DNA from 3 places in the Streptosporangium sp. NPDC006930 genome. Region 1 is predicted to be linked to each of the others. Evidence: predicted binding sites of a transcription regulator. Region 1 holds the regulator's gene; each other region holds the start of a gene.
The links. The regulator HrcA, encoded in region 1, represses chaperone genes, less so after heat shock. The targets are predictions, from matches to a motif close to TTGGCACTCTCNNNNNGAGAGTGCCAA.

Region 1 (9,955 bases):
TAGTCCTCGCTCCCCGCGGCGTAGGTGGCGGGAGCGGGGCCGGTGGCGGTGCCGTACAGGCCGTTCTTCCCGCCGGTGACGCCGGTCCAGCCCTGGCCGTACGCCGGTACGCCCACCACGAGCTTCTTGGCGGGTGCGCCGCGCGTGAGGTAGTCGCGGACGGTCTGGTCCACGCTGTACTTCACCGGGTGGGGGTCGCGCCGGTCGTTGAACAGGTTGCCGTTGTGGCCGGTGACGGTCTCCCACGAGCCGTGCAGGTCATAGCCCTGGATGGTGGCGAAGGTGAGCTGCTTGAAGACGTCGCGGACCTCGAAGCCCGCGTCGATCTTCGCGGCGGCGGCGGGCAGGAAGGCGGTCAGCTCGGTGCGCTGGTCGAACTGGTTCATCTGGCGGCGGATCTCGGCGACGAACAGGGTGAAGTTCCGCTTGTCCTCGGGGCGGATGATGTTGCCGACCTCCCCTGAGGAGCCGGGCCACTCCCAGTCGAGGTCGATGCCGTCGAACACGCCGGCCCCGGTGCCGGGGGCGGTGCCGGGCAGGTTGCCCTTCAGCCACAGGTCGATGCAGGAGGAGGCCAGCTTGGCGCGGCCCTGGGGGGTCAGCACCGCGTCGGAGAAGTACTTCGAGCCGGTCCAGCCGCCGAGGGAGATCAGCGCCTTGAGACCGGGGTGCTTGGCCTTGAGCTTCTTCAGCTGGTTCAGGTTGCCGTTCAGCGCCTGCCCCTCGACGTCGGCGACGCCGTCCACGCTCTGCTCGGCGGGCACCGGGCGCTGCCAGTCGGCCCACGGGTCGGGGGAGTAGCAGGAGCCCTCGGCGTTGACGAAGCCGAAGGCGTAGTTGATGTGGGTCAGTTTGGCCGCGGCGCCGCTGGTGTCCATGTCCTTGACGTGGTAGTTGCGACCGTAGATGCCCCACTGGACGAAGTAGGCGACCCGCTTGTAGCGGTCACCGTGCCCCTGGGGTCCCTGGGACCCCAGGGCCTGGGCGGGGGCCGGCGCGGCCACCGCCGCGAGACCCGCGGCGAGGGCTGTCGCGATCACTTTACGGAGGAGTCTCTGCACGGGCTTCTCCACTGCTTGGAATAGTAACTTATAGGAAACTTTCCTTTAAGTTTTCCCGGATCGTAGACCTGCGCGATCTGGCCGTCAACGGCCATCGGCGTTTTGACCGGTGGGCGGCGGGATGCTTCGACTACCTTGGTAAGGCATGGAGCAGCAGGCGTTCTGCAACCGATGTGGCACCCCTGTGCGCGGGCTGTCGCGATGTCCCGGGTGTGGGGCGTCCACGGGGGGCCTGCCCTCGGTGAGCCGGTCCTCGCCGGCCGGGTTCCCGGCGCTCCAGGCTCCATCGGCTCAGACCCCATCGGTGCGGCCTTCGGGGGGCGTCCCTCCGGGAGGGAGCAGGATCCCGCCCGAAGAGTGGCGACAGGATCCCGCCGACTGGCAACAGCATCTTCCGCCGGACGAGTGCCCTCAACCGCCCGTGCCGGACGACCCGGCTCCAAGGGGCCGTGCCCGGTCGCCTCGCGAGGACCGCAAGGTCTGGCCCCCGGTCGCGCCGGCCACGGTTCTCGCCGACGGCGGCGACTCCGGTCGATAGGCAGGGCCGAGGCTCGAAGCCGGCGGCTCGGCTTCGAGCCGTTCGGTGTCCCTGAGCGTCGGATCTTCGGCGTACCGGGCATCGTGGGGGAAGCGGCAGACTTGGGGCGTGCCATCCACACTTCCCGACGGGGATCCCGTACCCGCCTCCGGTGAGCTCCCGAAGAGCGCGCTCGCCGGACTCGGCGAGCGGCCCTTCGGCTTCTACGTCCACGTCCCCTTCTGCGTGACCCGGTGCGGTTACTGCGACTTCAACACCTACACGGCGTCCGAGCTCGGCCCCGGCGCCTCGCAGAAGGACTACGCGGACACCGCCGTCGAGGAGGTGCGGCGGGCGCGGGCCAACCTCGGCGCCGCGCGTCTCCCGGTCGAGACCGTGTTCTTCGGCGGGGGAACCCCCACCCTGCTCCCCGCCGGGGATCTGGTACGGATCCTGAAGGCGATCGAGGAGGAGTTCGGGCTCGCCCCCGGCGCCGAGGTGAGCACCGAGGCCAACCCCGAGTCGGTGGATCCCGCCTACCTGGCGGAGTTGCGCGCGGGCGGGTTCAACCGGATGAGCTTCGGGATGCAGAGCGCCCGCGAGCACGTGCTCCAGGTGCTGGACCGCCGCCACACCCCGGGCCGCCCCGCGCGGGCCGTACGGGAGGCGAGGGAGGCGGGGTTCGACCACGTCAACCTCGACCTGATCTACAGCACGCCGGGGGAGAGCGACGACGACTGGCGCGCGTCGCTGGCCGCGGCGATCGAGGCGGGGCCGGACCACGTCTCCGCGTACTCGCTGATCGTCGAGGACGGGACGAAGCTGGCCGCCAGGATCAGGCGCGGCGAGCTCCCGATGCCCGACGACGACGTGGCCGCCGACCGTTACCTGATCGCCGACGCCATGCTGGCCGAGGCGGGGTTCGAGTGGTACGAGGTGTCCAACTGGGCGACCTCGGAGGCCGGGCGCTGCCGGCACAATCTGCTCTACTGGACCGGCGGCGACTGGTGGGGCGTCGGTCCCGGGGCGCACAGCCACGTCGGCGGCACCCGCTGGTGGAACGTGAAGCACCCCGCCGCCTACGCCCGGCGTCTGGCCGAGGGCATCTCGCCCGCGCACGCGCGCGAGGTGCTGGGCCCTCGGGACAGGGCGGTGGAGCGGCTGATGCTGGAGCTGCGGCTCGCCCGGGGTTTCCCGCTCGGCGAGCTGGAACGCCCGCCCGTGGTCGCCCGCGCGCTCGCCGACGGCCTGCTGGAGGTGGAGCCGTTCAAGGCGGGCCGCGCGGTGCTCACCCTGCGCGGTCGCCTCCTGGCGGACGCCCTGGTCCGCGATCTCACCTGAGAGCTCCGGGGCACCGGCCGGTCCGCCGGACGGGTCAGCCGACGAAGCGGATGTTTATCGGATAGCGGTAGGCCTCTCCCCGGTAGGCCGCCAGCGCGGCGACGATCGCCATGACGATCGATCCGACCCAGAGGAAGAACATCAGCAGGAAACCGATGAACACGAACGCCAGGACCCAGCAGACGGCGTAGGCGATCAGCACCGTGAGCTGGAAGTTGAGCGCCTCTGCGGCCTGGTCGCGCGCGTAGGGCGACTCGTCCTTCTTCGCCAGATAGAGCACCAGCGGCCCGACGAAGGAGGTGAGCAGGCCCAGCAGGTGGGCGAGCATCGCCATGGTGGTGTCGTCGCTGCCCGGTCGCGGGCCGTACGTCCCAGGGGGCGCCTGGTAGCCGTATCTCGGCGGGGGGCCGTACGCCCCGTATTCGGGGTATCCGTGCTGGTAACCACCCTGGTAGTCGTCGGGGGTGTACGGGGAGGTGGGCGGCGGGTAGCCCCCGTAGCGCTGGTCCGGTTGCCCGTGGGATCCGTATTCCTGGCCCTGCGGGGGGTGACCCTGGCCACCAGGTCCGTATCCCTGGTCCGGCGGAACGTGTCCCCGGCCCGGGGGTGGGGTGCTCTGCCCCGGCCAGGAGTGGTCTGGCGGGGGCTTGCCGACCCGCCGCGTCGGGTCGTCGGCCGGTGGGCCTTCGGGGTTCTCGCTCATGTCCCCTCCTGATGGGTCGACGGCCTATCCGTCCTCGTCCGGAACCGTCACGAAGTCGATCAGCTCCTCGACGGGGCCGAGGAGCTCTGGCTCCAGATCGGCATATGTCGTGACCGATCCGAGAATGCGGCGCCATGCGTCGGCGGGCTCCACATTCCAGCCCAGGGCGGCGATGACACCCTCCTTCCAGGGCACCCCGCGGGGCACCGACGGCCAGGAGGGGATCCTGAGCACGTGCGGTCTGACCGCCTGCCAGACATCCACGAACGGGTGCCCGACGATCAGTACGTGCGGTGAGGAGATCCGCGCGGCGATCCGGCTCTCCTTGGAACCGGGGACGAGGTGGTCGACGAGCACACCCAGCCGTCGCCCCGGCCCCGGGCCGAACTCCTCGACGATCGAGGGCAGGTGGTCGACCCCCTCCAGATACTCCACGACCACGCCCTCGACCCGCAGGTCGTGCCCCCAGACCTTTTCCACGAGCGCGGCGTCGTGCACGCCCTCCACGTAGATCCGGCTCTCCTTCGCGACCTGGGCCCGCAGGCCCTCGACCGCGATGGAACCCGACGCGCTCCGCCTCGGGCCGCGCGGCGCGGCGGCGGGCCGTACGAGCGTCACGACCTTGCCCTCCAGAAGGAAGGCCGCCGGCTCCAGCGGGAAGACCCGCCGCCGCCCGAAGCGGTCCTCCAGGGTGACGGACTCTTTGTCGCAGGCCACCACGGCGCCGCAGAAGCCGCCGTCGGCGTCCTCGACGACCAGGTCGGGCTCCGCGGGCACCTGGGGGATCGTCCCCCTGCGCGGGCGCCGCCAGTCTCCCGCCAGAACGTCACGCTCGTACATCACCGACCGCCACCCTCTCTCGCCGGGGATCAGGTGGGACGCTAGCAAACACCGGGGTCACCTGCCGTAGGGTCCCGGCTGTCCCCACTGTCCCATCGACGATGCGGCGGCCTGGCGCTTGCGGGCACCGCTCCGCTTCACCAGCACGACGATCGTCACGACGATGGCGAGCAGGATCCCGATGCCGGGGATCAAGAACAGGGCGGCCACCCCGCCCACCAGCGAGTCGGCGGACAACTCCCTGCCCACGCCGAAGGTCGTGCCGTCGGCGGGGTCGGCGGAGCACTGGACCTGGTAGTCGCCCGCCTGGTCCACGCCGACCCGCAGGCCCATCTCCCAGGTGACGCCGTCGGATCCCGCGACGGTCTGCTGGACGTCCGGCTTCTGCAGGCGAGGCGTGCTCGTACCGCCGGTGAGCGTGCACTCGAACTTGGTGGGCCCGCCGGTGGCGACGTAGATCGCCGGCTTGTCCGCCGGGTCGAGCGCGACCGTCGCGGTCTCGCCGGGGGCGAACGTCCGCGTCGGGGCCGCGTCGGTGACCGCGCCGAGGATGCCACCGGCGAAGCCGCCGATGCCGACGATGATGCTGACCAGGGCGAGCAGCCAGACTCCGACGATCCACCCGATACCAGGCTTGATCTTTCCGCTGGGCGGTGGTCCCTGCGGGGCGCCGTAACCGGGAGGCGCGTAACCGTACGAGGGGGGCTGCTGGCCGTACTGCTGGCCGTACTGCTGGCCGGACGGCTGCTGGCCGTACTGCTGGCCGGGCTGCTGCTGGCCGTACTGCTGGCCATACGGCTGCTGAGGGCCGCCGTGACCGGGGCCGCGGGAGGCGTCGCCCGGATAAGAACCGAAATCGTTGGACATGTGCAAATTGTGGTGGGTACTGCTTGGATCGCGATAGCAGTTGACTTGACAAAGGCTTGCCGTCATCATTCACCGCTTTCGCTTATCGCGCCTTCCGTGCGGGGGCCGTACACTTGGCACTCGGGAACACAGAGTGCCAAGCCTCGTGTTTCCCTCTGAACGCAGGCAGGGAGGTGACCACGTTGGTCGACGACCGCAAGCTCGCCGTGCTCCGCGCCATCGTCGAGGACTACGTGTCCACCAACGAACCGGTGGGGTCGAAGGCTCTCGCGGACCGGCACAACCTGGGGGTGTCCCCGGCGACGATCCGTAACGACATGGCGATGCTGGAGGAGCAGGGCTACATCGCCCAACCCCACACCAGCGCCGGCCGGGTGCCCACCGACAAGGGCTACCGGCTCTTCGTCGACAGGCTCTCGCAGGTGAAACCCCTGTCGAGCGCGGAACGCAAGGCCATCGAGAGTTTCCTCGCGGGCGCCGTGGACATCGACGACGTCGTCATGCGGACGGTGCGGCTGCTGGCCCAGCTCACCCGGCAGGTCGCCGTGGTGCAGTATCCGACGCTGACCCACTCGACGGTCAGGCACGTCGAGCTGGTGCCGCTGAGCGAGCGCCGGCTGATGTTCGTGCTGATCACCAACACCGGCAGGGTCGAGCAGCGCGTGATCGAGGTGCCCGACGTCATCGACGAGCAGCGCGTGGCACACCTGCGCGCGATGCTCAACGCCTCCCTCGACGGATGCGGGCTCACCAGCGTTCCCGACAGGGTCGCCGATCTGCCGGAACGGTTGCCCGCGGAGGATCGGCCGCTCGCGGCCACTATCCTGTCCGTACTGCTTGAGTCCCTGGTGGACAGGCATGATGAGAAGATCGTTTTTGCCGGGGCCGCCAACCTCGCGGGAGCCGACTTCACCGTCGGGCTCCGCGACGTGCTGGAGGCCCTGGAAGAGCAGGTCGTGCTCATGCGACTGCTCGGTGAGACCTCGGACCTTTCCGCGCTGACCGTGCGGATCGGCTCGGAGAACCCCTACACCGGACTCCAGGGCACATCCATCGTCGCCGCTGGATACGGTTCCGGGGACAAGCAACTCGCCCGGCTCGGTGTGCTGGGCCCGACGCGAATGGACTACCCGGTCACGATGGGCGCGGTGCGCGCGGTGGCACGCTACGTCAGCCAGATTCTGGCTGCATCATAAGAGGTCAACGAAAAGTGGCTAAGAGCGACTACTACGGCACCCTCGGGGTGCGCCGTGACGCCAGTGCGGAAGAGATCAAGAAGGCGTACCGCCGCCTGGCACGCGAGTTGCATCCCGACGTCAACCCCGATCCTGAGACTCAGGAGCGCTTCAAGGAGATCACGCAGGCCTACGAGGTCCTGTCCGACTCCGGCAAGCGGCAGATGTACGACATGGGTGCCGACCCGTTCGCCGCGGGCGGCGGTGCGGGCGCCGGAGGCTTCGGCGCCGGCTTCCCGTTCAGCGACATCATGGACGCCTTCTTCGGCGCGGCCGGTGGAGGCGGTGGCCGAGGCCCCCGCTCCCGTGCCCGCCGCGGGCGCAACGCGACCATCAGGGTCGAGCTCGACCTGCGCGAGTCGGGCTTCGGCACCACCCGCGAGCTGGTCGTCGACACCGCCGTGGTCTGTGAGGTCTGCACGGGCTCAGGGGCCGCGGCCGGCACCCACCCCGACACCTGTGACATGTGTCATGGCCGGGGAGAGGTGTCCCAGGTCACCCGGTCCTTCCTCGGCCAGGTCATGACCTCCCGCCCCTGCCCCCAGTGCGGCGGCTTCGGATCGATCATCCGCAACCCCTGCCAGGAGTGCTCGGGTGACGGCCGGGTCCGCACCCGGCGGACCATCAAGGTCCGCATCCCGGCCGGCGTCGAGGACGGCACCCACATCCAGCTCGCCGGCGAAGGCGAGATCGGCCCGGGCGGGGGTCCGCCCGGAGACCTGTTCCTGGAGATCGTCGAGCGTCCCCACGAGATCTTCGAGAGGCGCGGCGACGACCTGCACTGCACCGTGCAGATCCCGATGACCGCGGCCGCGCTCGGCACCATCCTGACCATGGAGACGCTCGACGGCGCCGAGGAGCTCGACATCCGTCCCGGCACGCAGTCCGGGCAGACGATTCCCCTCTACGGGCGGGGCGTGCAACGGCTGAACGAGACGGGCCGAGGCGACCTGCTGATCCATGTGAACGTGGAGACCCCCGCCCGCCTCGACGCGGAGCAGGAGGCGCTCCTGAAGGAGCTCGCCAGGCTCCGCGGTGAGGAGCGCCCGCCCGGTAAGTTCGCCCCCGGGCAGCAGAGCTTCTTCTCCCGCCTGCGGGACGCTTTCAATGGCCGCTGACCAGGGTTCAACGGCCGCCGCTCCGCTCCGCTCCCGGTCGCGTCGTCACGGTCCGGCCCGCACCCTGCCCGGTCGTGTCTTCGCGGCAGGCTCCCGGCCGGGGCGTCGGGTCCGTCCCGAGGCCTCATCCCGGTCACGTTGTCGGGGACACCTCGGCGCGGTCCGCCCAGACGGCCCATGACCGTTCCGGTCTTCCTGGCGGACCCGGCCGACCTGGCCAGGCCGGAGTTCGTCTTCGGCGGTCCCGAAGGACGCCACGCGGCGGCCGTACGGCGGCTGCGGGCGGGTGAGCGGCTCGACCTGACCGACGGGGCGGGCTCCGTCGCCGAGTGTGTGGTGACCGAGGCGAGCAGAGACTCGCTCCGGGTCGAGGTGCTGCGCCGCCACGAGGTGCCCGTGCCGTCGCCGCGCCTGGTCGTGGTCCAGGGCCTGCCCAAGGGCGACCGGGGCGAGCTGGCCGTGGAGATGATGACCGAGGCGGGGGTCGACGTGATCGTCCCCTGGGCCGCGGCGAGGTGCGTCACCCAGTGGAAGGGCGAGCGGGCGGCCAAGGCGCTGGCCCGCTGGCGCTCCACGGCGCGCGAGGCGGGCAAGCAGTCGCGCCGCTTTCACCTGCCGGAGGTGACGGAGCTCGCGTCCACCGCGAAGGTGGCCGGCCTGCTTTCGGCGGCGGCGTTGGGCGTCGTGCTGCACGAGGAGGCCGCCTCTCCGCTGTCCGGCCTGCCTCTCCCCGCGGGGGGCGACATCGTCGTGGTGGTCGGACCCGAGGGCGGGGTGTCGGCGGAGGAGATCGCCGCGTTCCGCGAGGCCAAGGCGGTGCCTGCGCTGCTCGGGCCGACGGTGCTGCGCACCTCGACGGCCGGGGTCGTCGCGGCGGCGGTGCTCCAGACGCGCAGTGGCCGCTGGTAGGGCGCCCCTGCCGGCGCGCGGTCGACCCCACGGCGGCCACGGGTCCCGGGGGATCCGCGCCGTGAGGTCTCGGGAGCCGTGAGACAAAGAACCGGTCAGGGCTCGCCGTGACCGGTTACCGCGCTAGTTCTGGATGGGGGCCGGAGCCAAAGTGTTCGCCTCCGTCGGCATGGGGGGCGACACGTCGCCCGAGGGGGCGCACTCGTCGGGCGAGCACGGGCTCTCCGAGGGGGCCGGTGGCCTCGATCGCGACGGCGTCGGGGTCGCCTCGATCTCCTCGCACTTGCTGATGATTCCGCTGGGCTCGACGTCAGGGCTGTCGGGGGGAGTGGGGCAGGTGGGCGTCGGCGTCGGTGCCGGCCGGGGCGTCGGCGCGGAGCCGGTCCTGGACGGCCGGGTGCTGGAGGCCGCGCTCCTGGACGGTGTGGGCGTCGGCGGGAGCATGGTGGCGTCGGGGTCGCCCGACCTGCCGAGAGTGGGAAGCGGGGCGTGGGCGGACGGTGGCTGCGAGGAGGCCGCAGGGGGGCGAGAGGTGGCGGACCCGTCGACGGGAGGAGTCGACTCGGCGTATTTGACCCCTTCGGTGCTCACTTGGGGGATCACCTGTTCGCGGAACTGGGGAACCACCATGACGACGGTCGCCGCGACGAGGACCGCACCGGCGACGGAGGCTCCGGCACGCCACCACATCAGCCCGCGGAGCCCCCGCCGCTCGATGCGGCCGCGGATTATCTCCAGCCCGTCCGGGGAGGGAACGACCGAGTTCGCCTCCGCGCTGAGCGCGCGGCGAAGCAGCTCGCCGTACTCATCCGGGGAGTCGGTCATGACAGTTGCTCCAGTGAGGTTCGTAGGGCGGCCATGCCACGAGCCGTGTGGCTCTTGACCGCGCCTTTGCTGATGCCCATCGCGTGGGCGATCTGCGCCTCGGACAGGTCTCCGTAGTAACGCAGGACCAGGGCCTCCCGCTGGCGTGCGGGCAACCCGCGCAGCGCTTCGATGACGGCGGAACGCTCGAACTCGCCGATCGCGCCGTTCTCGGCGCTCGGCGCGTCGGGCATGCCCTTGGGCGCGTACTTCTCGACGACCGCCCGATGCCGAAGCACCGAACGTGATCGGTTGACGACCGACTGTCGCAGGTAGGCCAGTGCCTTGTCGGTGTCGCGCAGTCGGCGCCAGGCGCCATGGATGGCGACGAACGCGTCCTGCACGACCTCCTCCGCGGTTGCCATATCGCGGACGAGCAAGACGGCGAGACGGACAAGAGACCGATAGTGCGCGCTGTAGAGCGCGGTAACGGCCATGTCGGCATCCCATCCGACGGGCACCGCCCCGAGCGACCTGTCGGCCACGAGGGTCTCGGTGGT
Region 2 (9,955 bases), on a different contig from region 1:
TGGTCGGCGATCGGTGGTCGGCGATCGGCGGTCGGCGGTCGGCGGTCGGCGGTCCGATGATCCGACGACGGCGCGTCGCTCGCCGCGCCGCTCACCGGGGTGCGAGGGTCCCTTTCCGAGTCCCTTTCTGGGTCCCCTCCGGGCTCCGCCCCGGGACGCGACCGAGTCCATCCGCCCATGGCCCACGACCTACGCCCCATATCGTGTCAGTTGACGTTCTGAGCTCCACAGAAGCGAGAGATCCCCATTGAGCAGCGGTCACTCAGAAGGCCCCAGCACCAACCCGGACGACTGGAAGAGCCCCTACACCACAGGCCCCGGCCAGACTCCGGACCATGAGCGGCAGCCGTACGGCTACGAGCAGACCCGGCAGGATCACCAGCCCGGCTACGCCCAGCCGGATTACGGTCAGCCTGACTACGGTCAGCCCGGCTACAACCAGGTCCCGGCCTACGGCGAGCCCTCCGGCTACACCGACCCCGGATACGGGCAGGGCTACGGCGAGCAGCCCTACGGACAGGGATACGGGCAGGGCTACGGACAGGGATACGGAGGTTACGGATCCCCGCCGCCTCGCAACGTCGAAGGTGTCAGGACACACGGGATCGTCGCCCTGGTCATCAGCATCACCCTCGCGCTGAGCTGCTTCGTGAGCCTCGGCGGCATCGTCGGCACCATCCTGTCGGGCATCGCGCTGGGCAAGGTCGACACCGACCCGCAGGGCGCGAGAAACCTGCTCAAGTGGACCTGGATCAGCGTCGGCGTCAACATCGCGCTGCTCGCCCTGGGCATGACCTTTTTCATCGTCGCCGGCGTCAACGGCGCCTTCGACTCCTGAGCAGGCCGGGGGCCGTACGCGTCGACCCGGTGGACGTTCATGGGTGCGACCATGAGCCGACCCGCCGTAGCCTGTGGTAACCAAGGGAGAAGGCTGTGACTGACGGACCATTGATCGTCCAATCGGACAAGACCCTGCTCCTTGAAGTCGATCACGAGCGGGCCGGGGAGTGCCGCAAGGCGATCGCGCCGTTCGCGGAGCTGGAGCGCGCCCCCGAGCACGTGCACACCTACCGGATCACCCCCCTGGCGCTGTGGAACGCGCGGGCCGCCGGGCACGACGCCGAGCAGGTGATCGACGCGCTGATCGCCCACAGCCGTTACCCCGTGCCGCACGCGCTGCTGGTCGACGTCGCCGAGACGATGTCGCGCTACGGCAGGCTCCGCCTGGAGAAGCACCCCGTCCACGGCCTCGCCCTGACCAGCACCGACAAGGCCGTGCTGGAGGAGGTCCTGCGCGCCAAGAAGATCCAGCCGCTGCTGGGCGAGCGCCTGGGCGACGACGGCGTGGTGGTGCACCCGAGCGAGCGCGGCAACATCAAGCAGCACCTGCTCAAGCTGGGCTGGCCCGCCGAGGACCTGGCCGGATACGTCGACGGCGAGCACCACCCGATCGTGCTCACCGAGGAGGGCTGGGAGCTGCGCACCTACCAGCGGGAGGCCGCCGAGGCGTTCTGGCACGGCGGCTCCGGCGTGGTGGTGCTTCCCTGCGGTGCGGGCAAGACGATCGTGGGCGCGGCGGCGATGGCCCAGGCGAAGGCGACGACGCTGATCCTGGTGACCAACACGGTCTCCGCGCACCAGTGGAAGCAGGAGTTGCTCAAGCGGACTTCTTTGACCGAGGACGAGATCGGCGAGTACACCGGCACGAAGAAGGAGATCCGGCCCGTCACCATCGCCACGTACCAGGTGATGACGACCCGCAGGCAGGGCGTCTACCGGCACCTGGAGCTCTTCGACGCCCGTGACTGGGGGCTGGTCGTCTACGACGAGGTGCACCTGCTGCCCGCGCCGATCTTCCGGATGACCGCCGACCTGCAGGCGAGGCGGCGGGTGGGCCTGACCGCGACGCTCGTGCGCGAGGACGGCAGGGAGGGCGACGTGTTCTCCCTGATCGGCCCCAAGCGGTACGACGCGCCGTGGAAGGAGATGGAGAACCAGGGCTGGATCGCCCCGGCCGACTGTGTCGAGGTGCGGGTGACGCTGACCGACGAGGAGCGGCTGGCCTACGCGATGGCCGAGTCCGAGGAGCGCTACCGGTTCTGCGCGACCACGCCGTCCAAGACGCGGGTGACCGAGGCGCTGGTCCGGCGGCACCTGGACGACCAGGTTCTGGTCATCGGGCAGTACATCGACCAGCTCGACGAGCTCGGCGAGCACCTGAACGCACCGGTGATCAAGGGGGAGACGAAGGTCAAGGAGCGGGAGCGCCTCTTCCAGGCGTTCCGCGACAAGGAGATCCAGGTCCTCGTCGTCTCCAAGGTCGCCAACTTCTCCATCGACCTGCCGGAGGCGGCGGTGGCCATCCAGGTGTCGGGCACCTTCGGGTCCCGGCAGGAGGAGGCTCAGCGGCTGGGCCGGGTGCTGCGGCCGAAGGCGGACGGGGGCGGGGCGCGCTTCTACTCGGTGGTGAGCCGTGACACCGTGGACCAGGATTTCGCCGCCCATCGACAGCGGTTCCTCGCCGAGCAGGGCTACGCGTATCAGATCATCGACGCGGACGACGTGCTCGCCGGAGATTGACCCCACATGGCGAACACGTCGTCAATTTGTGTCAGGTCCACGAAATCCCGCGGGCTTTCGACAAACAAACCACCCCCTCGCTAGGCCTCAAGGCCACTGGCGACATACCCCCATGATCTGCGGGAGTCACCAGGTTCGCCTCGCTTTTTCGCCATTTCAACGGAGAATTACAGAGAGTGTCAGGGTGACTACGGAACGATCGGATCGTCGAGGAAGAGAACGCTCTCTTCGATCACCCGGACGGTCACCGCGTCGACCGTTGGAACGGTAAAACGATTTTTGTCTGCGCGCGTCTCCGGCACCGGAGCAGCGCCCGCCGTGTTTTGCCTCCACGCGTCCCCGGCGCCGGCGCGGCATCCGCCGTACCCTCGTTCACCGTTAATCCTTTTGAGACTCCGCAGGGCCATCGCTAAGCTGGTCGATTCGCTGCCCGATGACCACCACCTCCGTTTATCGAATGGGAGGCGCTTCAGCGTGCCCGCACATCAATTGGCCCCCGACATAACCGACGACTCCGCCCGGATCCTCGCCGCCGAGCGCGAGCATCTGGCCACCTCCAGGGCGGCGCTGCGCGCGATGCGCGAACACGCCCGGTCCCTCTCCTCCGACGCCGCCGGAGACTGGGTCTCCCAGCAGATCCTGCAGGCGCTGCTCGACCAGCGCGTCGAGGCGCTCGCCGACCACTCCGGCACGCCCCTGTTCTTCGGCCGCCTCGACCGCCAGGCCGGAGACGACCTTCCCACCACGGTCTACGTCGGGCGCAGGCACGTCCACGACGACAGCAGCCGTCCCCTGGTCATCGACTGGCGGGCACCGGTCTCGCGGGCCTTCTACCAGGCGAGCCCGTCCGACCCGATGCGCGTCGCCCTGCGCCGCAGGTTCGGCTATCGGGGCGGCGACCTGACCGCGTACGAGGACGAGCACCTCGACCAGGGCGCCGCCCTCGCCCAGAGCAGGATCCTCACCGAGGAGATCGAGCGTCCCCGGTCGGGGCCGATGCGCGACATCGTCGCGACGATCCAGCCCGACCAGGACGAGATCGTCCGCTCGGAGCTGGGGCGGACGGTGTGCGTCCAGGGTGCCCCCGGCACGGGGAAGACCGCGGTGGGCCTGCATCGGGCCGCCTACCTGCTCTTCACCCACCGCGAGCGGCTCGCGAGGTCGGGCGTGATGATCGTCGGCCCGAACCGGGCGTTCCTCTCCTACATCTCCTCCGTCCTGCCCGCCCTGGGCGAGGTCAAGGTCGACCAGACCACGGTCTCCGGGATCCTCGGCGACCACTCCGCCCCCGAGGACCCCGCCGTCGGCACCGTCAAGGGCGACGCGAGGATCGTCGCCGTGCTCCGACGCGCCCTGTGGGCGCACGTCGTCAAGCCCACCGAGGGCGTGCTGTTCACCAAGGGGATCAACCGCTACCGGGTGGCCGACCACGAGGTCCGCGAGATCGTCGCCTCGCTGCGCGGCACCACCCGCTACGGACCGGGGCGCGCCACGCTCGCCCAGCGCCTCGCCCACCTGGTGCTCGTCCGGATGGAGCAGCGCGGCGAGTCTCCCGACGACCGGGTGCAGGACGCGGTGGCCAGGTCCAAGCCGGTCAGGGCGCTCGTGGACGCGGTCTGGCCCAAGCTGACCCCGCAGCAGGTGCTCCACCGGCTGTTCAGCGACCCCGCCTTCCTCGCCGCCGCCGCCAAGGACGACCTCACGGCCTCCGAGCAGTCGCTGCTGCTGTGGGCGAAGCCTGCCAAGTCCTTCCGCTCGGCGAAGTGGTCGGCGGCCGACGGCGCGCTGATGGACGAGCTGGCCGACATGATCGAGCGGACCGCCCCGCTGGGCCACCTGGTCGTGGACGAGGCCCAGGACCTGTCGGCGATGCAGTTGCGCGCCCTCGGCCGGCGCTGCCGCACCGGCTCGGCCACCGTGCTGGGCGACCTCGCGCAGGGCACCACGCCCTGGTCCGCCCGCTCCTGGACCGAGGTCCTCACCCATCTCGGCTTCGAGGACGGCGCCGTCACGGAGCTCACCCTCGGCTTCCGTGTGCCGCGCGAGGTCCTCGACTACGCGGCCAGGCTGCTGCCCTCCGTCGCCCCGGACCTGGCCGCCCCCCGGTCACTGCGCCCCGGCGCGGGCTCCCTGTCGGTGCGTCCGGCACCCGACCTCGCCGAGGCGCTCGCCCGCGCCGCGGAGGAGGCCCTCTCCCGCGAGGGGTCGATCGGCGTCATCGTCCCCGACGCCCTCGCGGGCGCCGCGTCCGAGGCCCTCTCCCACCTGGATCACCGGGTGCTGAGTCCCGACACGGTCGAGGACCACCGTCTCCTGGTCGTCCCCGCGTCCCTGGCCAAGGGCCTGGAGTACGACCACGTGATCGTGGCCGAGCCCGCGGACATCGTCGACGCCGAACCTCGCGGCCTGGCCCGCCTGTACGTGGTCCTGACCCGCGCGGTCACCTCACTCACCGTCCTGCACGGCCGGGAGCTTCCCGCCCAGCTCTCCGGGTGACCTTGTCTGGCCGGTCGGCGCCAGGCGGTGCGGACGGCTCCTCGGCCGGGGCACCCGGTTCGCCGCCCTGATCCCGAAAGGAGCCTTGCCGACCGGGATGACGTCGACGACCCTTCTGGTCCTGGTGCTGATCACCGACACGCTGTCCGCATCCAGGTTGGTCACATAGAGCCAGGTGCCGTCCGGGGAGATCGTGATCCCGAAATGAGCACCCTCGACCGGGATCGTGTCGATGACCTTGTTGGTCTTGGCGTCGATCACCGCCACGCTCTCCGGGATCAGCAGGGTCACGTAGACAAGGGCGTTGTCAGCGGAGACCACGACCCTGGAAGGAGAGCTACCGACGGGGATCGTGGAGACGACCTTGTTGGTCAACGTGCTGATCACCGACACGGTGTCGGAGCCCTGGTTGGCCACGTAGACGTGGAGGCCATTGGGGGCGAACCTGATTCCGAACGGGCTCTTACCGACCGGGATGGTGGCGATGACCTTGTTGGTCAACGTGCTGATCACCGACACGGTGTCGGAGCCCTGGTTGGCCACGTAGACACGGCGATAGGGAATGGCGGTGATTCTGAACGGGTTACGGTCGACCGGGATGGTGGCGATGACCCTGTTGGTCGCCGTGTTGATCACCGATACGGTGTCCTTCCGCACATCGGTCACATAGACACGGGTGCCGCCATAGGAGACGTCGATCCCGATGGGGTTGCCACTGACGGGGATGGTCGCGGTGACCTCTCTGGTCGTCGCGTCGATCACCGACACGGTGTCCGACTGCGAATTGGCCACGTAGACATGCGCGTTGTCGGGAGCGACCGCCACCCCGATGGGGTTTTCGCCGACGGGGATGGCGGCGATCACGTCGTTGGTCGTCGCGTCGATCACCGACACGGTGTCCGACTGCGAGTTGGCCACGTAGACGACGTTGTTCGGCGGCGTGTCCGCCGCGTCCGCGGCCGTCGGCGCCATCAGACCGGCCACGACGACCAGCGCCACCATGGCGGGAAGGACACACGACCGCCACCCGCCCTCAGATGCTTTCCAGTGGTGGTGATACATCGTCATCCTCCGCCGTGCCGTCAAGAACCCCGTTGTCGCAGCAAGCACTTCGTTCTATGACCGCACGGCGTCGCGTTAAGGAAACGACACACCGGCTTGCAATATCGTTTCGCCCGCCTTGTCCACTCATTGCCTGACGACACCGAAGCCGAACGGACGGCATGGAGGTGATCGCGCCCTCTCGGCCCCGCCCGGCCCTTTCGAGGCCCCTTCTCGCCCGCGACTCCGCACTCCGGGCCGCCGGATCGAACTCCGCCTCTCCCTGCCTCTCCGCCGGCGCCCGTCGGGGCGGCCCTCTCAAGGAGGTACGACGACCAATGGCTGATATCACCTCGGGGAAGTACGCATAAAAGAGGCGACCCCGAGATCTCGGGGTCGCCTCTTTTATGCGAAAGCGGCTGGACTCAGAAGTCCATGTCGCCGCCGCCGGGCATGGCGGGGGCGGCTCCGGCCTTCTCGGGCTTCTCGGCGATGACGGCCTCGGTGGTGAGGAACAGCGCCGCGATGGACGCCGCGTTCTGCAGCGCGGAACGCGTCACCTTGGCCGGGTCGATGATGCCCGTCTCGAACAGGTTGACGTACTCGCCGGTGGCGGCGTTGAGGCCCTCACCCGCGGGAAGGTTGCGTACCTTCTCCACGACGACGCCGCCCTCAAGGCCGGCGTTCACCGCGATCTGCTTCAGCGGCTCCTCCAGAGCCTTCTTCACGATCGCGGCACCGGTGGCCTCGTCGCCGAAGAGCTCCAGCTTGTCGAACGCCTTCGCGCCGGCCTGCAGCAGCGCCACGCCACCGCCGGGGACGATGCCCTCCTCGACGGCCGCCTTCGCGTTGCGAACGGCGTCCTCGATGCGGTGCTTGCGCTCCTTGAGCTCGACCTCGGTCGCGGCACCGGCCTTGATGACGGCCACGCCGCCGGCCAGCTTGGCCAGACGCTCCTGGAGCTTCTCGCGGTCGTAGTCGGAGTCGGTGTTGTCGATCTCGGCGCGGATCTGGTTGACCCGACCGGCGATCTGCTCGGCGTCACCGGCGCCGTCGACGATGGTGGTCTCGTCCTTGGTGACGATGACCTGACGGGCGCGACCGAGCTGGTCCAGGGTGGTGGACTCCAGCTTCAGGCCGAGGTCCTCGCTGATGACCTGGGCACCGGTCAGGATGCCGATGTCGCCCAGCATCGCCTTGCGACGGTCACCGAAGCCGGGCGCCTTGACCGCGACCGAGCGGAACAGGCCACGGATCTTGTTCACGACCAGGGTGGCCAGGGCCTCGCCCTCGACGTCCTCGGCGATGATCAGCAGCGGCTTGCCGGCCTGCACGACCTTGTCGAGAACCGGGAGCAGGTCCTTGTTGGCGGACACCTTGGAGTTGACGACGAGGATGTACGGGTCGTCGAGGACGGCCTCCATACGCTCCGGGTCGGTGACGAAGTACATCGAGGTGAGGCCCTTGTCGAAGCGCATGCCCTCGGTGAGCTCAAGCTCGAGACCGAAGGTGTTGCTCTCCTCGACGGTGATGACGCCTTCCTTGCCGACCTTGTCCATCGCCTCGGCGATCATCTCGCCGATCTGCGGGTCGCCCGCGGAGATGGACGCCGTGGAGGCGATCTGCGCCTTCGTCTCCACGTCCTTGGCGAGCTTGGACAGCTCCTCCGACACGCGCTCGACGGCGGCCTCGATGCCCTTCTTCAGGGACATCGGGTTGGCGCCGGCGGCGACGTTGCGAAGACCCTCGCGTACGAGAGCCTGGGCGAGCACGGTGGCGGTGGTGGTGCCGTCACCCGCGACGTCGTCGGTCTTCTTCGCGACCTCCTTGACGAGCTCGGCCCCGATCTTCTCCCACGGGTCTTCGAGCTCGATCTCCTTGGCGATGGAGACACCATCGTTGGTGATGGTGGGGGCGCCCCACTTCTTCTCCAGCACGACGTTACGGCCCTTGGGGCCGAGGGTCACCTTGACGGCGTCCGCGAGCTGGTTCATGCCGCGCTCGAGACCGCGCCGGGCGTCCTCGTTAAACGCGATCATCTTGGCTGCCATACGGCTAACCTCCCAGAGAAAGGGTGGCTTACACCGGACCGAGCCGACGCCCGCGACGGCATGTGGGCCCACGACTCCGTTCGGCGGGCCCCATCGCCTCGATCCAGGATTGGCACTCTCTATGCGTGAGTGCCAAGAATCTGTTTAGCACTCTACCCCGACGAGTGCAAGCCGCGTCCCGTTGACCTGGGCCGCGCGTGGGACGATCTTCGGCTTCTCGTCATGTCCGCGAAGATCCCGCGTCACGTCGGCGTACGCGATGCGTCATCATCGGCGCCTTTGGCGCCTTTGGGATCACCGGCGTCATTGCCGTCGTCGGCGCATGCCCGAACGACACGAACGCCCGGCTCGCCGGATGAGGGCGAGCCGGGCCTGGGCGGTGGGGGTTCAGCGGACCGCGACACCTCGGGACCCGCCGGCTCCTCCCTGCGAATTCATGAAACGGCCGCGTCAGACCGCCCGGACGGATTCCGCCTGGGGGCCCTTCTGCCCCTGGGTGATCTCGAACTCGACCCGCTGTCCCTGCTCCAGGGCGCGGTAGCCATCCATCATGATCGCGGAGTAATGGACGAACACATCCTTACCACCGTCTACCGCGATGAAGCCGTAGCCCTTGTCCGCGTTGAACCATTTGACGGTGCCCTGCGCCACTTGCGACTCCTCTTACTGGTCTTAAAGGACGACGCCCATTCCTCTCGCGAAGTCCCCAATCTCCGGGGCGGACTTCGCCACGTCGATCGTTCCGACCATACCTGTGGGAAGCGGTCGGGCAACAGAGTCAAGCACCAAACTACCTCTTTACGAGAGCTTTTATCACGAGGAGAAAGTTTCATCATCACTACTAGTTAGTCAGGGGTTACATTATTCGTCCACGCGACAAATATGAGCTTCTGTCATAAAACACGGCACCCGCCCGGCCGGAGCCGGGCGGGTGCCGTGGATTCGCGGGTGCCGCCGGGGATGACGCGGTGCGACGCGAGGCGGTCAGGGCCGCGTCAGGGCGGAGGAGTCAGCCTCCGGCCACCGCCGGGATGATGGAGATCTGAGCGCCCGAGGGTGTGGCCGTGTCGAGGTTGTCGGCAAAACGGACATCCTCATCTCCCACATAGACATTGACAAAACGTCGGATCTTTCCCGATTCATCGAGAATCCGGGCACCGATCCCCGGGAAGTCCGCGTCGAGCTTCTGCAGAACATCGCGCAGGGTCTCCCCCTCTCCGTTCACCTCGGCGGCGCCATCGGTGTAAGTCCGGAGAATCGTCGGAATCCGCACAGAAACGCTCATAATTCAGTACCTTTCACGATTTCTAGGCGATAGCCGCACGGAATGCGTCAAGAGAAGGCCGAATCACCGCGGTCGGGCGTGCCTCCCCGGCCACCGCGTCAAGGGTCTTGAGACCGTCACCGGTGTTGAGGACCACGGTCTCCGCGTCGGGGTCGAGCGTGCCCGAGGCGACCAGTTTGCGCAGCACCCCGACGACGACGCCTCCCGCGGTCTCGGCGAAGATGCCCTCGGTCCTGGCCAGCAGCCGGATCGCGTCGACGATCTCGGCGTCGGTGACGTCCTCGACCGCGCCACCGGTGCGGCGGGCGATGTCCAGGACGTACGGGCCGTCGGCCGGGTTGCCGATCGCGAGCGACTTGGCGATCGTGTCCGGCTTGACCGGGCGGATCACGTCGTGGCCCGCCTTGTAGGCGGCGGAGACCGGGGAGCACCCCTCGGCCTGGGCCGCGAAGATCTTGTAGGGCTTGTCCTCGACCAGGCCGAGCGCGATCAGCTCCTTGAA
Region 3 (9,955 bases), on a different contig from region 1:
TGACGATGACGTCCGTTGATTGACGGTGCGCCCTCGTGTCAGCGGGTTCGCTGACTTTTCGCTGACTCTCCCAGCCGCCCACAGGCCGGTATGGCCATGACCGCCGGAGGGCACCCTCCGTAGACCGACCGCGGCACCGGCCTGAATGTGTCGGCCTCGCACGTCATGATCGGTGTTCATACGTCCCGTATGTTCGCTCAAGGAGGGTCATGGCTGCTACCGACGATGTCAGATGGTGGGGCGTCAACGACTGGACGGATCTCAACCTGGTCCGCGCCGAGCTCGCCACGGGTGCCGATCCGAACTCCGACGTGCCCGTCTTCGAAAAGCCGCTACACGCCGCGGCTGATCGCGGCTCGCCTGAAGTGGTCGCCGAGCTGGCCACGCGCGTCGATGACGTCGACGCGGAAAATCGAGGCCGCACTGCCCTGTGGATGGCCGTCTTCGAAGGCCGCACGGACAACGCCCGAGCCCTCGTCTCCGCCGGGGCGGACCCGTGGCGCCCCATGATGGCAGGCTGGTCCCCCGGCCGCCTCAGCCTGGCCGGCCCCACTCCCCACCTCTTCCCCCTCCCCTCACCGGATGCCGGTCTGTCCGAAGCCGAGGCAGCCGCCGTGGCCGAAGCCGGACGTCTGATCCCCGCGCTGGGAGACCTCTACTACGACGGCCTGAGCCTGGCCTGCGTGGCCGACGTCAGCGCGACCGAGGCGACAGCGCGACTGGAAGCCGCACCTGCCGACGACGTGGACATAGAAGCGCTTTACGAGGCCTGGTGGAACACCCCGGACGCCGATCTGATCATCGGCATCACGGACGTGCCGGGCGGCTGCGTCATCACCCAACCCTGGGGAAACACCGCGTCCACTCCCGGCGTCATCAAGCGCGTCTCACCGGGCACGGTCTGCTACAGCATGTACGCCAATCCCAAGGGCGGCAGTAGCGGAGACGTCGCCCGAGACGGCGCCGTCATCACGGCCTGGGAACCGTGCGTTGCCTACACCGTTCCCACTGACGCTCTTGCCGAGGAGATCCTCGCCGCCTATCTCTACCGCGGCCACCCCGTGGCGTTCTGCTGCGCCGGCGCAGATCTGCGCCTGGCCCACGCCGGGCCGATCATCGGCTCGTCCGCCACGTGGCTCAGGCTGCCCAAACGAGACTGGTGGACCTGACCTGCGGAAATGGCGAAAGGCCCGGTTCCATGATCTGGAATCGGGCCTTTCGTCTTGTGGAGATGAGGGGATTCGAACCCCTGACCCCTTCGATGCGAACGAAGTGCGCTACCGGACTGCGCTACATCCCCAAGACGTGGACTAGATTAGCAAACTTCCGAGAGCACTCGCGCCATCCGGAGCGCGGGTCAGTCGCCGACCGCGCGGCGGGGGGTCTCCGCGTACTGGTCGAAGAGCTCGTCGCGGTGCGCGGCGAGGTCGATGATCTCGGCCACGGGGCGCTGGGCCTCCAGCAGGGCGGCGCGGCGGCGGGCACGCTTGGCACGTTCCGCGTGGGCCTGAGCGATGGCTGCGCGCCGCTCGACGTCGATCTGGACCGTGACCCTGAGGATGGCCATGTAGATCCCCAGGAGCACCACTGAGGGCGCCACGCCCCACCAGGGGATGACCTGGACGGCGGCCGTCACCACGGAGGCGAGCAGGAGCAGCACGCACCAGAGCGTGAGGCGCCTGCGCTTGGCCACCTGCTTGCCCCTGCGGCGCAGCTCCGCACGGCGACGCTCGGAGACACCGCCACCGGTGGCGGCCCTGCCGGTCGAGGGCTTCCCTGTCGAGGGTCCGACGGGCGTCGCCGCGGCCCCGGAGGCCGCGGGCTCCGATGCGGCCTGGGCGCCCGCAGGGGCATCCTCGGCAGCGCGCACCTCCTCGGCGCCGGACGACGCGGCGTCGTCTTCCTTCAAGGGCGAAGGGGGCGGAGAGGACGGGTCTGCGGAGGGGACGGGCAGGGGCTCTGCGAGGGTCTCGGCGGAGTCCTCGTCGATCACCCGCTCGTCGTAGGCGTACGGCTCGGCGTCCTTGTGGGTCTCGACGAGGGTGTTGCGGTCGCGGTGCAGCCACATGGGCACGAGCACGCACAGCCACATGACGACAATGGCCAGATAGAGAACGACGCCGCTGCTCACGACCACCTCCGGGCAGCGTGAGGACACGGGTGGTCTCCCGGCGTCCTCAATCTGCTCATGTCACGCACCGTAAGACCGCGTGTCACTATTTGACGAGCATTCGATGCGGTGTGTCGCGAGATCTTCAAACCTCTTCGTGGGGAGTGCCGCCGTGGGCGGCTGCCTCACGGTCCCGTCGCCACCGTACGAGCAGCCCTCTTGGCGCGTCTTCGACCGTGAGCGCGTAACAGATGTGGTCACGCCAGGCGCCATCGATGTGCAAGTGTCGACGTCTGACCCCTTCTTCCCTAAAACCTAGCTTTTCAACCACTCTGCGGCTTGCGTGATTCTCTGGGCGGATATTGGCCTCGACACGATGCAGCCCGGTGGTGAAGAAGCAGTGGTCGACGGCCAGCGCGACCGCGGTGGGGATGATCCCGCGACCGGCCAACGCGCCGTCCACCCAGTAGCCGATCTGGGCCGACCTCGCCGAACCCCAGACGATGGCGCCCACCGTGAGCTGCCCCGCGAAGGCGCCCTCGTAGGTGACGACCCACGGCAGCGCGAGCCCCTGCCTGGCCTCCCTGCGCAGGGTTCCGGCCATGGAGACGTAGGGACCGAGACCGGTCTTGAAGAGGGGGGTTTCCGGGTTGCTCGGCTCCCAGGGACGGAGCCAGTTCGCGTTGCGCAGCCGCGACTCCCGCCAGACGCGTACGTCCCGCAGTCGCAGCGGCCGAAGTCCTACCGGGCCTTCCGTCAGGGTCACCGGCCAGCCACGAAGTCGATCCACGCCCTCCATCATCCCCCCAAGAGTGCCCGTCGTGCCATGTGAGCCGGGCAGACGGGTCAGCGGGGGTGATCTCCTCCCCTGATCTGGTCCACGGCGTGCCTGAGCACGGGAGACAGCACCCCCATACCGTCGCGTACCCCTCCCGAGGAGCCCGGCAGGTTGACGATCAACGTGCCGCCGGCCTGCCCGGCGAGCCCACGGGACAGGATCGAGGTGGGCACCTTGTCCCGGTTGACGTGGCGGATGGCCTCGGCGATGCCCGGGACCTCCCTGTCGATCACCCGCCGGGTCATCTCCGGGGTGAGGTCCGCGGGGGTCAGACCGGTGCCGCCGGTGGTGACGATCACGTCGTACCCCTCGGCGACCCCCGAGCGCAGCGCCGCCTCGACCGGATCGCCGTCGGGGACCACCCTCGGGCCGTCCACGTCGCACCCGGCCGCCGCGAGCAGCTCGGCGAGCAGCTTCCCCGAGGTGTCCTCGTACGTCCCCGCGGCGGCCCGGTTGGACGCGGTGATCACCAGAGCTCTCATGGGGTCATTCTCCCAGGATCTCGGGGGTCCGGTCTCTCAGGGACGGGTCCAGATCCCCGTCTTGCCGCCCGTCTTCTCCTCGACGCGGACATCGGTGATCACGGCCGCCGGGTCGACCGCCTTCACCATGTCGATCAGGGCGAGCGCGGCGACGGAGACCGCGGTCAGCGCCTCCATCTCGACGCCGGTACGGTCGGCGGTCTTGACCCGCGCCATGATCTCCACGCCGTCGTCGGCCACGGTCAGCTCGACCTTCACCCCGTGCAGCGCGATGGGGTGGCAGAGCGGGATCAGGTCGGGGGTCCGCTTGGCGCCCATGATCCCGGCGATCCGCGCGGTGCCGAGCGCGTCGCCCTTGGGAACCTCGCCCGAGCGCAGCAGCGCCACGGCCTCGGCGGAGAGCAGCACCCTGCCGGTCGCGGTCGCCGTACGGAGGGAGACGTCCTTGGCCGAGACGTCCACCATGCGCGCCGCGCCGGTCTCGTCGATGTGGGTGAATCCAGTCACTTCGCTCCGCTCCCCGCTTCTCAGAAGGCTCCACTCCCGCTCGTTCGGGGAGAGGTGACCTCCACGGTCCTGCTCGTTCAAAAGCTCCGCTCCCGCTCGTTCACAGGGGCATGACCTCCACGTCCGCACCCTCGGGAAGCTCGGTGACGTCCTCGGGTACCACGATCAGCGCGTTGGCCGCTGCGAGGGCGGCGAGCTGGTGGGAGCCCTGCCCGCGCACCGGGCCGACCGTACCGTCGCGGCCGAGCACGCCGCGCAGGTAGGAGCGCCTGCCGGCGGGTGAGCGGATCGGGCTCGTGGTGACCGCCCGTACGGTCGGCGTGGGCTCATCGGGCAGGCCGTTCATCTTGCGCAGCGCGGGCCGGACGAACAGCAGGAACGACACGAACGACGAGACCGGGTTACCGGGCAGCGCGAAGATCGGTATCTGGTCCTCGCCGACCACGCCGAAGCCCTGGGGCATGCCCGGCTGCATCGCGACCCGCTCGAAGCGGACCGTGCCGAGCGGGCCGAGCGCCTCCTTGACGGGCTCGTACGCCCCCATCGAGACGCCGCCGCTGGTGATCACGAGGTCGGCTCGCAGGAGCTGCGCGTCGAGCTGGTCGAGGAACTCTGCGGCGTCGTCGCCGACGATCCCCGCCCGGTAGCCCTCGCCGCCCGCCTCGCGGACGGCGGCGACGAGGGTGAAGCTGTTGGACTCCCAGATCTGGCCGTCTCCCAGGGGCAGGCCGGGCTCGACCAGCTCGGCCCCCGTGGAGATCACGACCACCCTCGGGCGTGGCCGTACGAGAACCCTGCGGCGGCCGACACCGGCGAGCACCCCGAGCTGCGCGGGCCCGATCGGGGTGCCCTCCGGCAGGACGACGTCACCCGCCCGCACGTCCTCTCCGGACCTGCGGACGGCGTTCCCCTTCTCGGCCGGGCGGCTGATCGTGACCTGCGCGGTGCCGCCGTCGGTCCACTCGACCGGGACCACCGCGTCGGCCCCGGCGGGCATCGGGGCCCCGGTCATGATCCGCATGACCATGCCGGGGCCGATGGCCTGCACTCGGCCGTCTCCGGCCGCGATGTCGTCGATCACCGGGAGCGTCACCGGGGCGTCCGCGACGTCCTCGGCCCGCACGGCGTAGCCGTCCATCGCGGAGTTGTCGAAGGGAGGCAACGGGATCGGGGCCGTGACCTCTTCGGCCAGCGTGGTGCCCAGTGCCCGTTCCAGCTCCAACTCCAGCGGGGCGAGTACCCGCACGGTGCCCAGGATGTCGGAAAGGTGGTCGTCGACTGATTTCATGGAACTCATCGCGAGGCCAGGAACTCCTTGAGCCAGGGCATGAACTCCGGCGCCAGGTCCGGGCGTTCGGCGGCGAACTGCACCACCGTACGCAGATAGTCGATCTTGTTACCGGTGTCGTAGCGGCGGCCTCTGAACAGCACGCCGTGCACCGGGCCGCCCTGGTCGCTGCCGCGCCCGGCGAGGGTCCGCAGGGCGTCGGTGAGCTGGATCTCGTTGCCGCGTCCCGGCGGGGTGTTCTCCAGGACCTCGAAGACGGCCGGGTCGATCACGTACCGGCCGATGATGGCCCAGTTGGACGGTGCCTCGTCCGCCGGGGGCTTCTCCACCAGGTCGGTCACCCTGACCACGTCGTCCTCGCCGGTGGGTTCGATGGCCGCGCAGCCGTACAGGGAGGCCTGCTCCTGGGGGACCTCCATGAGGGCGATCACGCTGCCGCCGTACGTGCCACGCACCTCGATCATGCGCTTGAGGAGCTCGTCTCGGGGGTCGATGAGGTCGTCGCCGAGCAGGCAGGCGAAGGGGTGGTTCCCCACGTGCTGCTTGGCGCACAGGACCGCGTGGCCGAGGCCGCGTGGCTTGCCCTGCCGTACGTAGTGGAGGATGGCCAGGTCGGCGGGCTCTCTCACCTGGGAGAGTCGCTCGTCGTCTCCCTTGGCCTCCAGGATCTCCTCGAGCTCGTGGGCCCGGTCGAAGTGATCCTCGATGGAACGCTTGTTCTTCCCGGTGACCATGAGGACGTCGAGCAGTCCGGCGGAGACCGCCTCCTCGACGACATACTGGATCGCGGGCTTGTCGACGATGGGCAGCATCTCCTTGGGCGTCGCCTTGGTCGCCGGGAGAAAACGGGTGCCCATACCCGCTGCGGGAACGACGGCTTTCGTCACAGCTTCGAAGTCGGCCATAACCAAAACCATAGTGGAGGGACCTGTGGACAAGCAGACGCTGCGTACCACAATCGAGGGGGCACGCGCCTCGATGTCCGACGAGCAGCGGCATGCGGCCTCCGTCCAGATCAGGGAGTCCCTGCTGGACCGTCCCTGGGTCCAGATGGCCGGGCTGGTCGCGTGCTACTGGTCGATCGGGACCGAACCCGCGACGCACGGGCTCGTCTTCGCCCTGTGGAAACACGGCGCGACCGTGATCCTGCCCGTGCTCCGCGACGACGACGATCTCGACTGGGCGGTGTACGACGGCCCGGACACCCTCGCCCCCGGCCGTTTCGGGATCATGGAACCGGTCGACACCAGGCGCGGGGTCGACGCCGTCAGGACCGCGGCCCTGGTGATCGTGCCCGCGCTCGCGGTGGACGTCTCCACCGGCGTACGGCTGGGCAGGGGCGGGGGCTCCTACGACCGGGCACTGGCCAGGGTCGGCCCGAACGTGCCGACGGTGGCGCTGCTCCACGAGGGCGAGCTGCTCGGCGGCGCTCGCGACAGTGGTTTCGACGATGCTCTCGACGGCGCTTTCGAGGGCGCTTTCGAGGGTGTGCCCGCCGAGCCCCACGACGTCCCGGTCCGCTACGCCGCGACCCCCTCGGGGATCTTCAGGACCGCCGCCGCAAGGGCGTGACGGCCTTTTCGAATACGACACAATGGTCCCCGGAGTGAGAGAGGGGGCCAGATGGGACTGGACGTCTGGCTGCTTCTCGGTGCCGGGATCGTCATCGCGGCCATCGTCGCGGTGCGCGTCGCCCATCGGAGCGGACTGCCCAGCCTCCTCATCTTCCTCGGCTTCGGGCTGATCGTCGGCGAGACCGGGTTCGGGTTACAGTTCGAGGACCCGCAGCTCGCGCAGCAGATAGGCATGATCGCGCTCGCGATCATCCTGGCCGAGGGCGGCCTGACCACCACCTGGAGCCACGTCAAAGAGGCCATCCCCACCTCCCTGGTGCTCGCCACCGTCGGCGTGGGGGTGAGCATCGCGGCCGTCGCGGTCCCGGTGCACCTCATCCTCGACATGGACTGGCGGACCGCGTTCCTGCTCGGCGCGATCCTCGCCTCCACCGACGCCGCCGCCGTCTTCTCCGTACTGCGCCGCCTGCCCCTGCCGCCGCGCCTCGCGGGCATCCTGGAGGCCGAGTCCGGCTTCAACGACGCCCCCACGGTGATCGCCGTCATGCTGCTGAGCACCGCCGCCTCTCCCAGCCTGGGGGTGGCGCTGGTCGACGTGCTCTTCGAGCTGGCGGTGGGCGCCGCCGTCGGCCTCGCGGTCGCCCCGCTCGGCGCGTACGCGCTGCGCCGCATCGCGCTGCCCATCTCCGGCTTGTACCCCATCGCGGTGCTCGCGCTCGCGTTCGTCGCCTACGCGGGAGCCGTGCTGCTCCACGGCAGCGGCTTCCTCGCGATCTACCTCGCGACGCTGGTCATGGGCAACTCGCAGATGCCGCACCGCGCGGCCTCGCGGGGCTTCGCCGAGGGCGTGGCCTGGCTCGCGCAGATCGGCCTGTTCGTGATGCTCGGGATGCTGGCCAGCCCTTCCGAGATGCCGTCCTCGATCGTGCCCGGCCTGGTGGCCGGGCTGATCCTGGTCGCGGTGGCCCGCCCCGCGTCGATCATCGTCTCCTCGCTGCTGACCCGGCTGCTCCGCATCGACCGGCTGGGCTGGCGGGAACAGGCGTTCCTGTCGTGGGCCGGGCTGCGCGGCGCGGTGCCCATCGTGCTCGCGACCATCCCGTGGGCGGCCGACTCCGTTCCCGAGGGCACCGCCAAGTTCATGTTCAACGAGGTCTTCGTGATCGTCATCGTCTACACCCTGCTGCAGGGGCCGACGCTGCCGTTCGTGGCGAAACTCCTCAAGCTGACCAGGCCGGAGGAGGCCCGTGACCTGGAGGTCGAGTCGGCGCCGCTGGAGGAGCTCAACGCCGACCTGCTCCAGGTCAAGGTGCCGCCGACGTCCAAGCTGCACGGCGTGGAGATCTTCGAGCTGCGGCTGCCCAGGGACGCCCAGGTGACGTTGATCGTGCGGGAAGGCCGTTCGTTCGTCCCCGCCGACTCCACGAGGATCAGGGTCGACGATCAGCTCCTCGTCGTGGCCACGGCCGCCTGCCGGGACGTGGTCGAGCGCCGGATGCGGGCGATCAGCCGCAGGGGCAAGCTCGCCGGATGGTACGGCGAACAGGGAACTTGATACCCCGATAGACCTGTTGACCAGGGGGTTCGCCTCGAATTCGGTCACATCTGATGGGAATCGGGCTACGGAATGCGAGGACTCCGGCTCGCGTTTAAGCTTGTCAGCTGCATACCATTAGCAGTCGCGCCACTAGAGTGCCAATCGGCGCGGATCACACGAGGAGGAGAGCGTGCCCACCTACCAGTACGCCTGCACTGCCTGTAACCACCAGTTCGAAATCGTCCAGAAGTTCTCCGACGATGCTCTCACCGAGTGCCCGAGCTGCGCGGGCGACCTGCGCAAGGTGTTCTCCGCGGTCGGCATCGTCTTCAAGGGCTCCGGCTTCTACCGGACCGACAGCCGATCGTCGTCGTCGAGCACCGTGGCCTCCGCGAACGGCTCGTCGAGCGCTTCGGGCTCCTCGGACTCGGGCTCCTCGAAGTCCTCCGACTCGTCGAGCTCGTCCGACTCGTCGTCCTCGTCTTCTTCGAGCTCCTCGACCTCGTCGGACTCCAAGCCCGCCAAGGCCGCGAGCAGCACGGCCGCGGCGGCTTCCTGAGCCACCCGCCCGGAGCCGTTCCCCAGCCCTCTTGCCCCCGTCCCCAGCCCTTTCACCCCCTCCCCGCCCTCAACCCCCTCAGCCTCTTCAACCCCCGATGATTACCCGGCGAACTCGGTTATCCACAGGCCGTCATCGGGGGTCCTCAGGGGTCGGTTCGTGGCGCTAGCCTCAGCTTCATGGTCACTCGCGCGGACATCGGGGTCATCGGCGGCTCTGGTTTCTACTCCCTGCTCGACGACGCCACAGAAGTCGAGATCACCACGCCGTACGGCCCGCCCAGCGACGTCGTCACCGTCGGCCGCATCGGAGGGCGTTCGGTCGCCTTCGTGCCCCGCCACGGTCGCGACCACCGCTTCCCACCTCACCGCATCCCCTACCGGGCGAACCTGTGGGCGCTGCGTTCCCTCGGCGTCCGCCAGGTTCTCGCCCCCAGCGCGGTCGGCTCCCTGCGTACCGAGATCGGTCCCGGCGCCCTGGTCGTGCCCGACCAGCTCGTCGACCGCACCATCGGCCGCCCGCAGACCTACTACGACGAGGGCGGTGTCGTCCACGTCTCCTTCGCCGACCCCTACTGCCCTCTGGGCCGTGCGGCGGCCATCTCCACCGCGCGTTCCGCCGAGGGCTGGGAGACCGTCGACGGCGGCACCCTCGTCGTCATCGAGGGTCCGCGCTTCTCGACCCGCGCCGAGTCCCGCTGGTTCAGCGGCAACGGCTGGTCGATCGTCGGCATGACCGGCTTCCCCGAGGCGATCCTCGCCCGCGAGCTCGCCCTCTGCTACACCACGCTCTCCCTCGTCACCGACCACGACGCCGGGGTGGAGGCGGGTGAGGGGGTCACCCACGAGGAGGTCCTCTCCTTCTTCGCCACCAATGTCGGCCGCATGCGCTCCCTCATCGGCGACGTCGTGGCCGCCCTCCCGGAAAAACGCACCTGCCCCTGCCCCAACGTCCTGGACGGCCTCAAGCTCCCCTTCGAGCTCCCCGGCTGACCGTGCCGTGCTGTGCCGTGGCGGCCGGGCCGTAGTCGCGCCGGGCCGCAGCGGCCTGGCCTTGGTCC

Region 2: a site for HrcA is predicted at 8,278-8,304, ahead of groL (chaperonin GroEL). Genes of this name have one in related genera too.
Region 3: a site for HrcA is predicted at 8,472-8,498, ahead of ABZ664_RS29715 (FmdB family zinc ribbon protein). Genes of this name have one in related genera too.

What each region holds. Positions count from the first base shown of each region.
Region 1 covers NZ_JBEYID010000001.1:224,293-234,247, forward strand. Annotated here, with positions in the region: gene ABZ664_RS00950 (glycoside hydrolase family 18 protein) at 1-1,061, opposite strand, end outside; gene hemW (radical SAM family heme chaperone HemW) at 1,708-2,919, shown strand; gene ABZ664_RS00960 (DUF4870 domain-containing protein) at 2,954-3,622, opposite strand; gene ABZ664_RS00965 (DUF3097 domain-containing protein) at 3,647-4,462, opposite strand; gene ABZ664_RS00970 (hypothetical protein) at 4,520-5,329, opposite strand; gene hrcA (heat-inducible transcriptional repressor HrcA) at 5,512-6,525, shown strand; gene dnaJ (molecular chaperone DnaJ) at 6,540-7,682, shown strand; gene ABZ664_RS00985 (16S rRNA (uracil(1498)-N(3))-methyltransferase) at 7,860-8,591, shown strand; gene ABZ664_RS00990 (hypothetical protein) at 8,715-9,416, opposite strand; gene ABZ664_RS00995 (SigE family RNA polymerase sigma factor) at 9,413-9,892, opposite strand.
Region 2 covers NZ_JBEYID010000030.1:96,306-106,260, forward strand. Annotated here, with positions in the region: gene ABZ664_RS35895 (hypothetical protein) at 248-838, shown strand; gene ABZ664_RS35900 (DNA repair helicase XPB) at 934-2,580, shown strand; gene ABZ664_RS35905 (AAA family ATPase) at 3,055-5,076, shown strand; gene ABZ664_RS35910 (YncE family protein) at 5,026-6,078, opposite strand; gene groL (chaperonin GroEL) at 6,543-8,168, opposite strand; gene ABZ664_RS35920 (cold-shock protein) at 8,619-8,819, opposite strand; gene ABZ664_RS35925 (MoaD/ThiS family protein) at 9,178-9,453, opposite strand; gene thrC (threonine synthase) at 9,476-9,955, opposite strand, start outside.
Region 3 covers NZ_JBEYID010000020.1:96,776-106,730, forward strand. Annotated here, with positions in the region: gene ABZ664_RS29665 (ankyrin repeat domain-containing protein) at 210-1,169, shown strand; tRNA gene ABZ664_RS29670 (tRNA-Ala) at 1,227-1,300, opposite strand; gene ABZ664_RS29675 (hypothetical protein) at 1,358-2,131, opposite strand; gene ABZ664_RS29680 (GNAT family protein) at 2,256-2,909, opposite strand; gene ABZ664_RS29685 (MogA/MoaB family molybdenum cofactor biosynthesis protein) at 2,957-3,430, opposite strand; gene moaC (cyclic pyranopterin monophosphate synthase MoaC) at 3,467-3,937, opposite strand; gene glp (gephyrin-like molybdotransferase Glp) at 4,038-5,225, opposite strand; gene galU (UTP--glucose-1-phosphate uridylyltransferase GalU) at 5,231-6,130, opposite strand; gene ABZ664_RS29705 (5-formyltetrahydrofolate cyclo-ligase) at 6,156-6,797, shown strand; gene ABZ664_RS29710 (potassium/proton antiporter) at 6,849-8,354, shown strand; gene ABZ664_RS29715 (FmdB family zinc ribbon protein) at 8,527-8,895, shown strand; gene ABZ664_RS29720 (S-methyl-5'-thioadenosine phosphorylase) at 9,075-9,887, shown strand.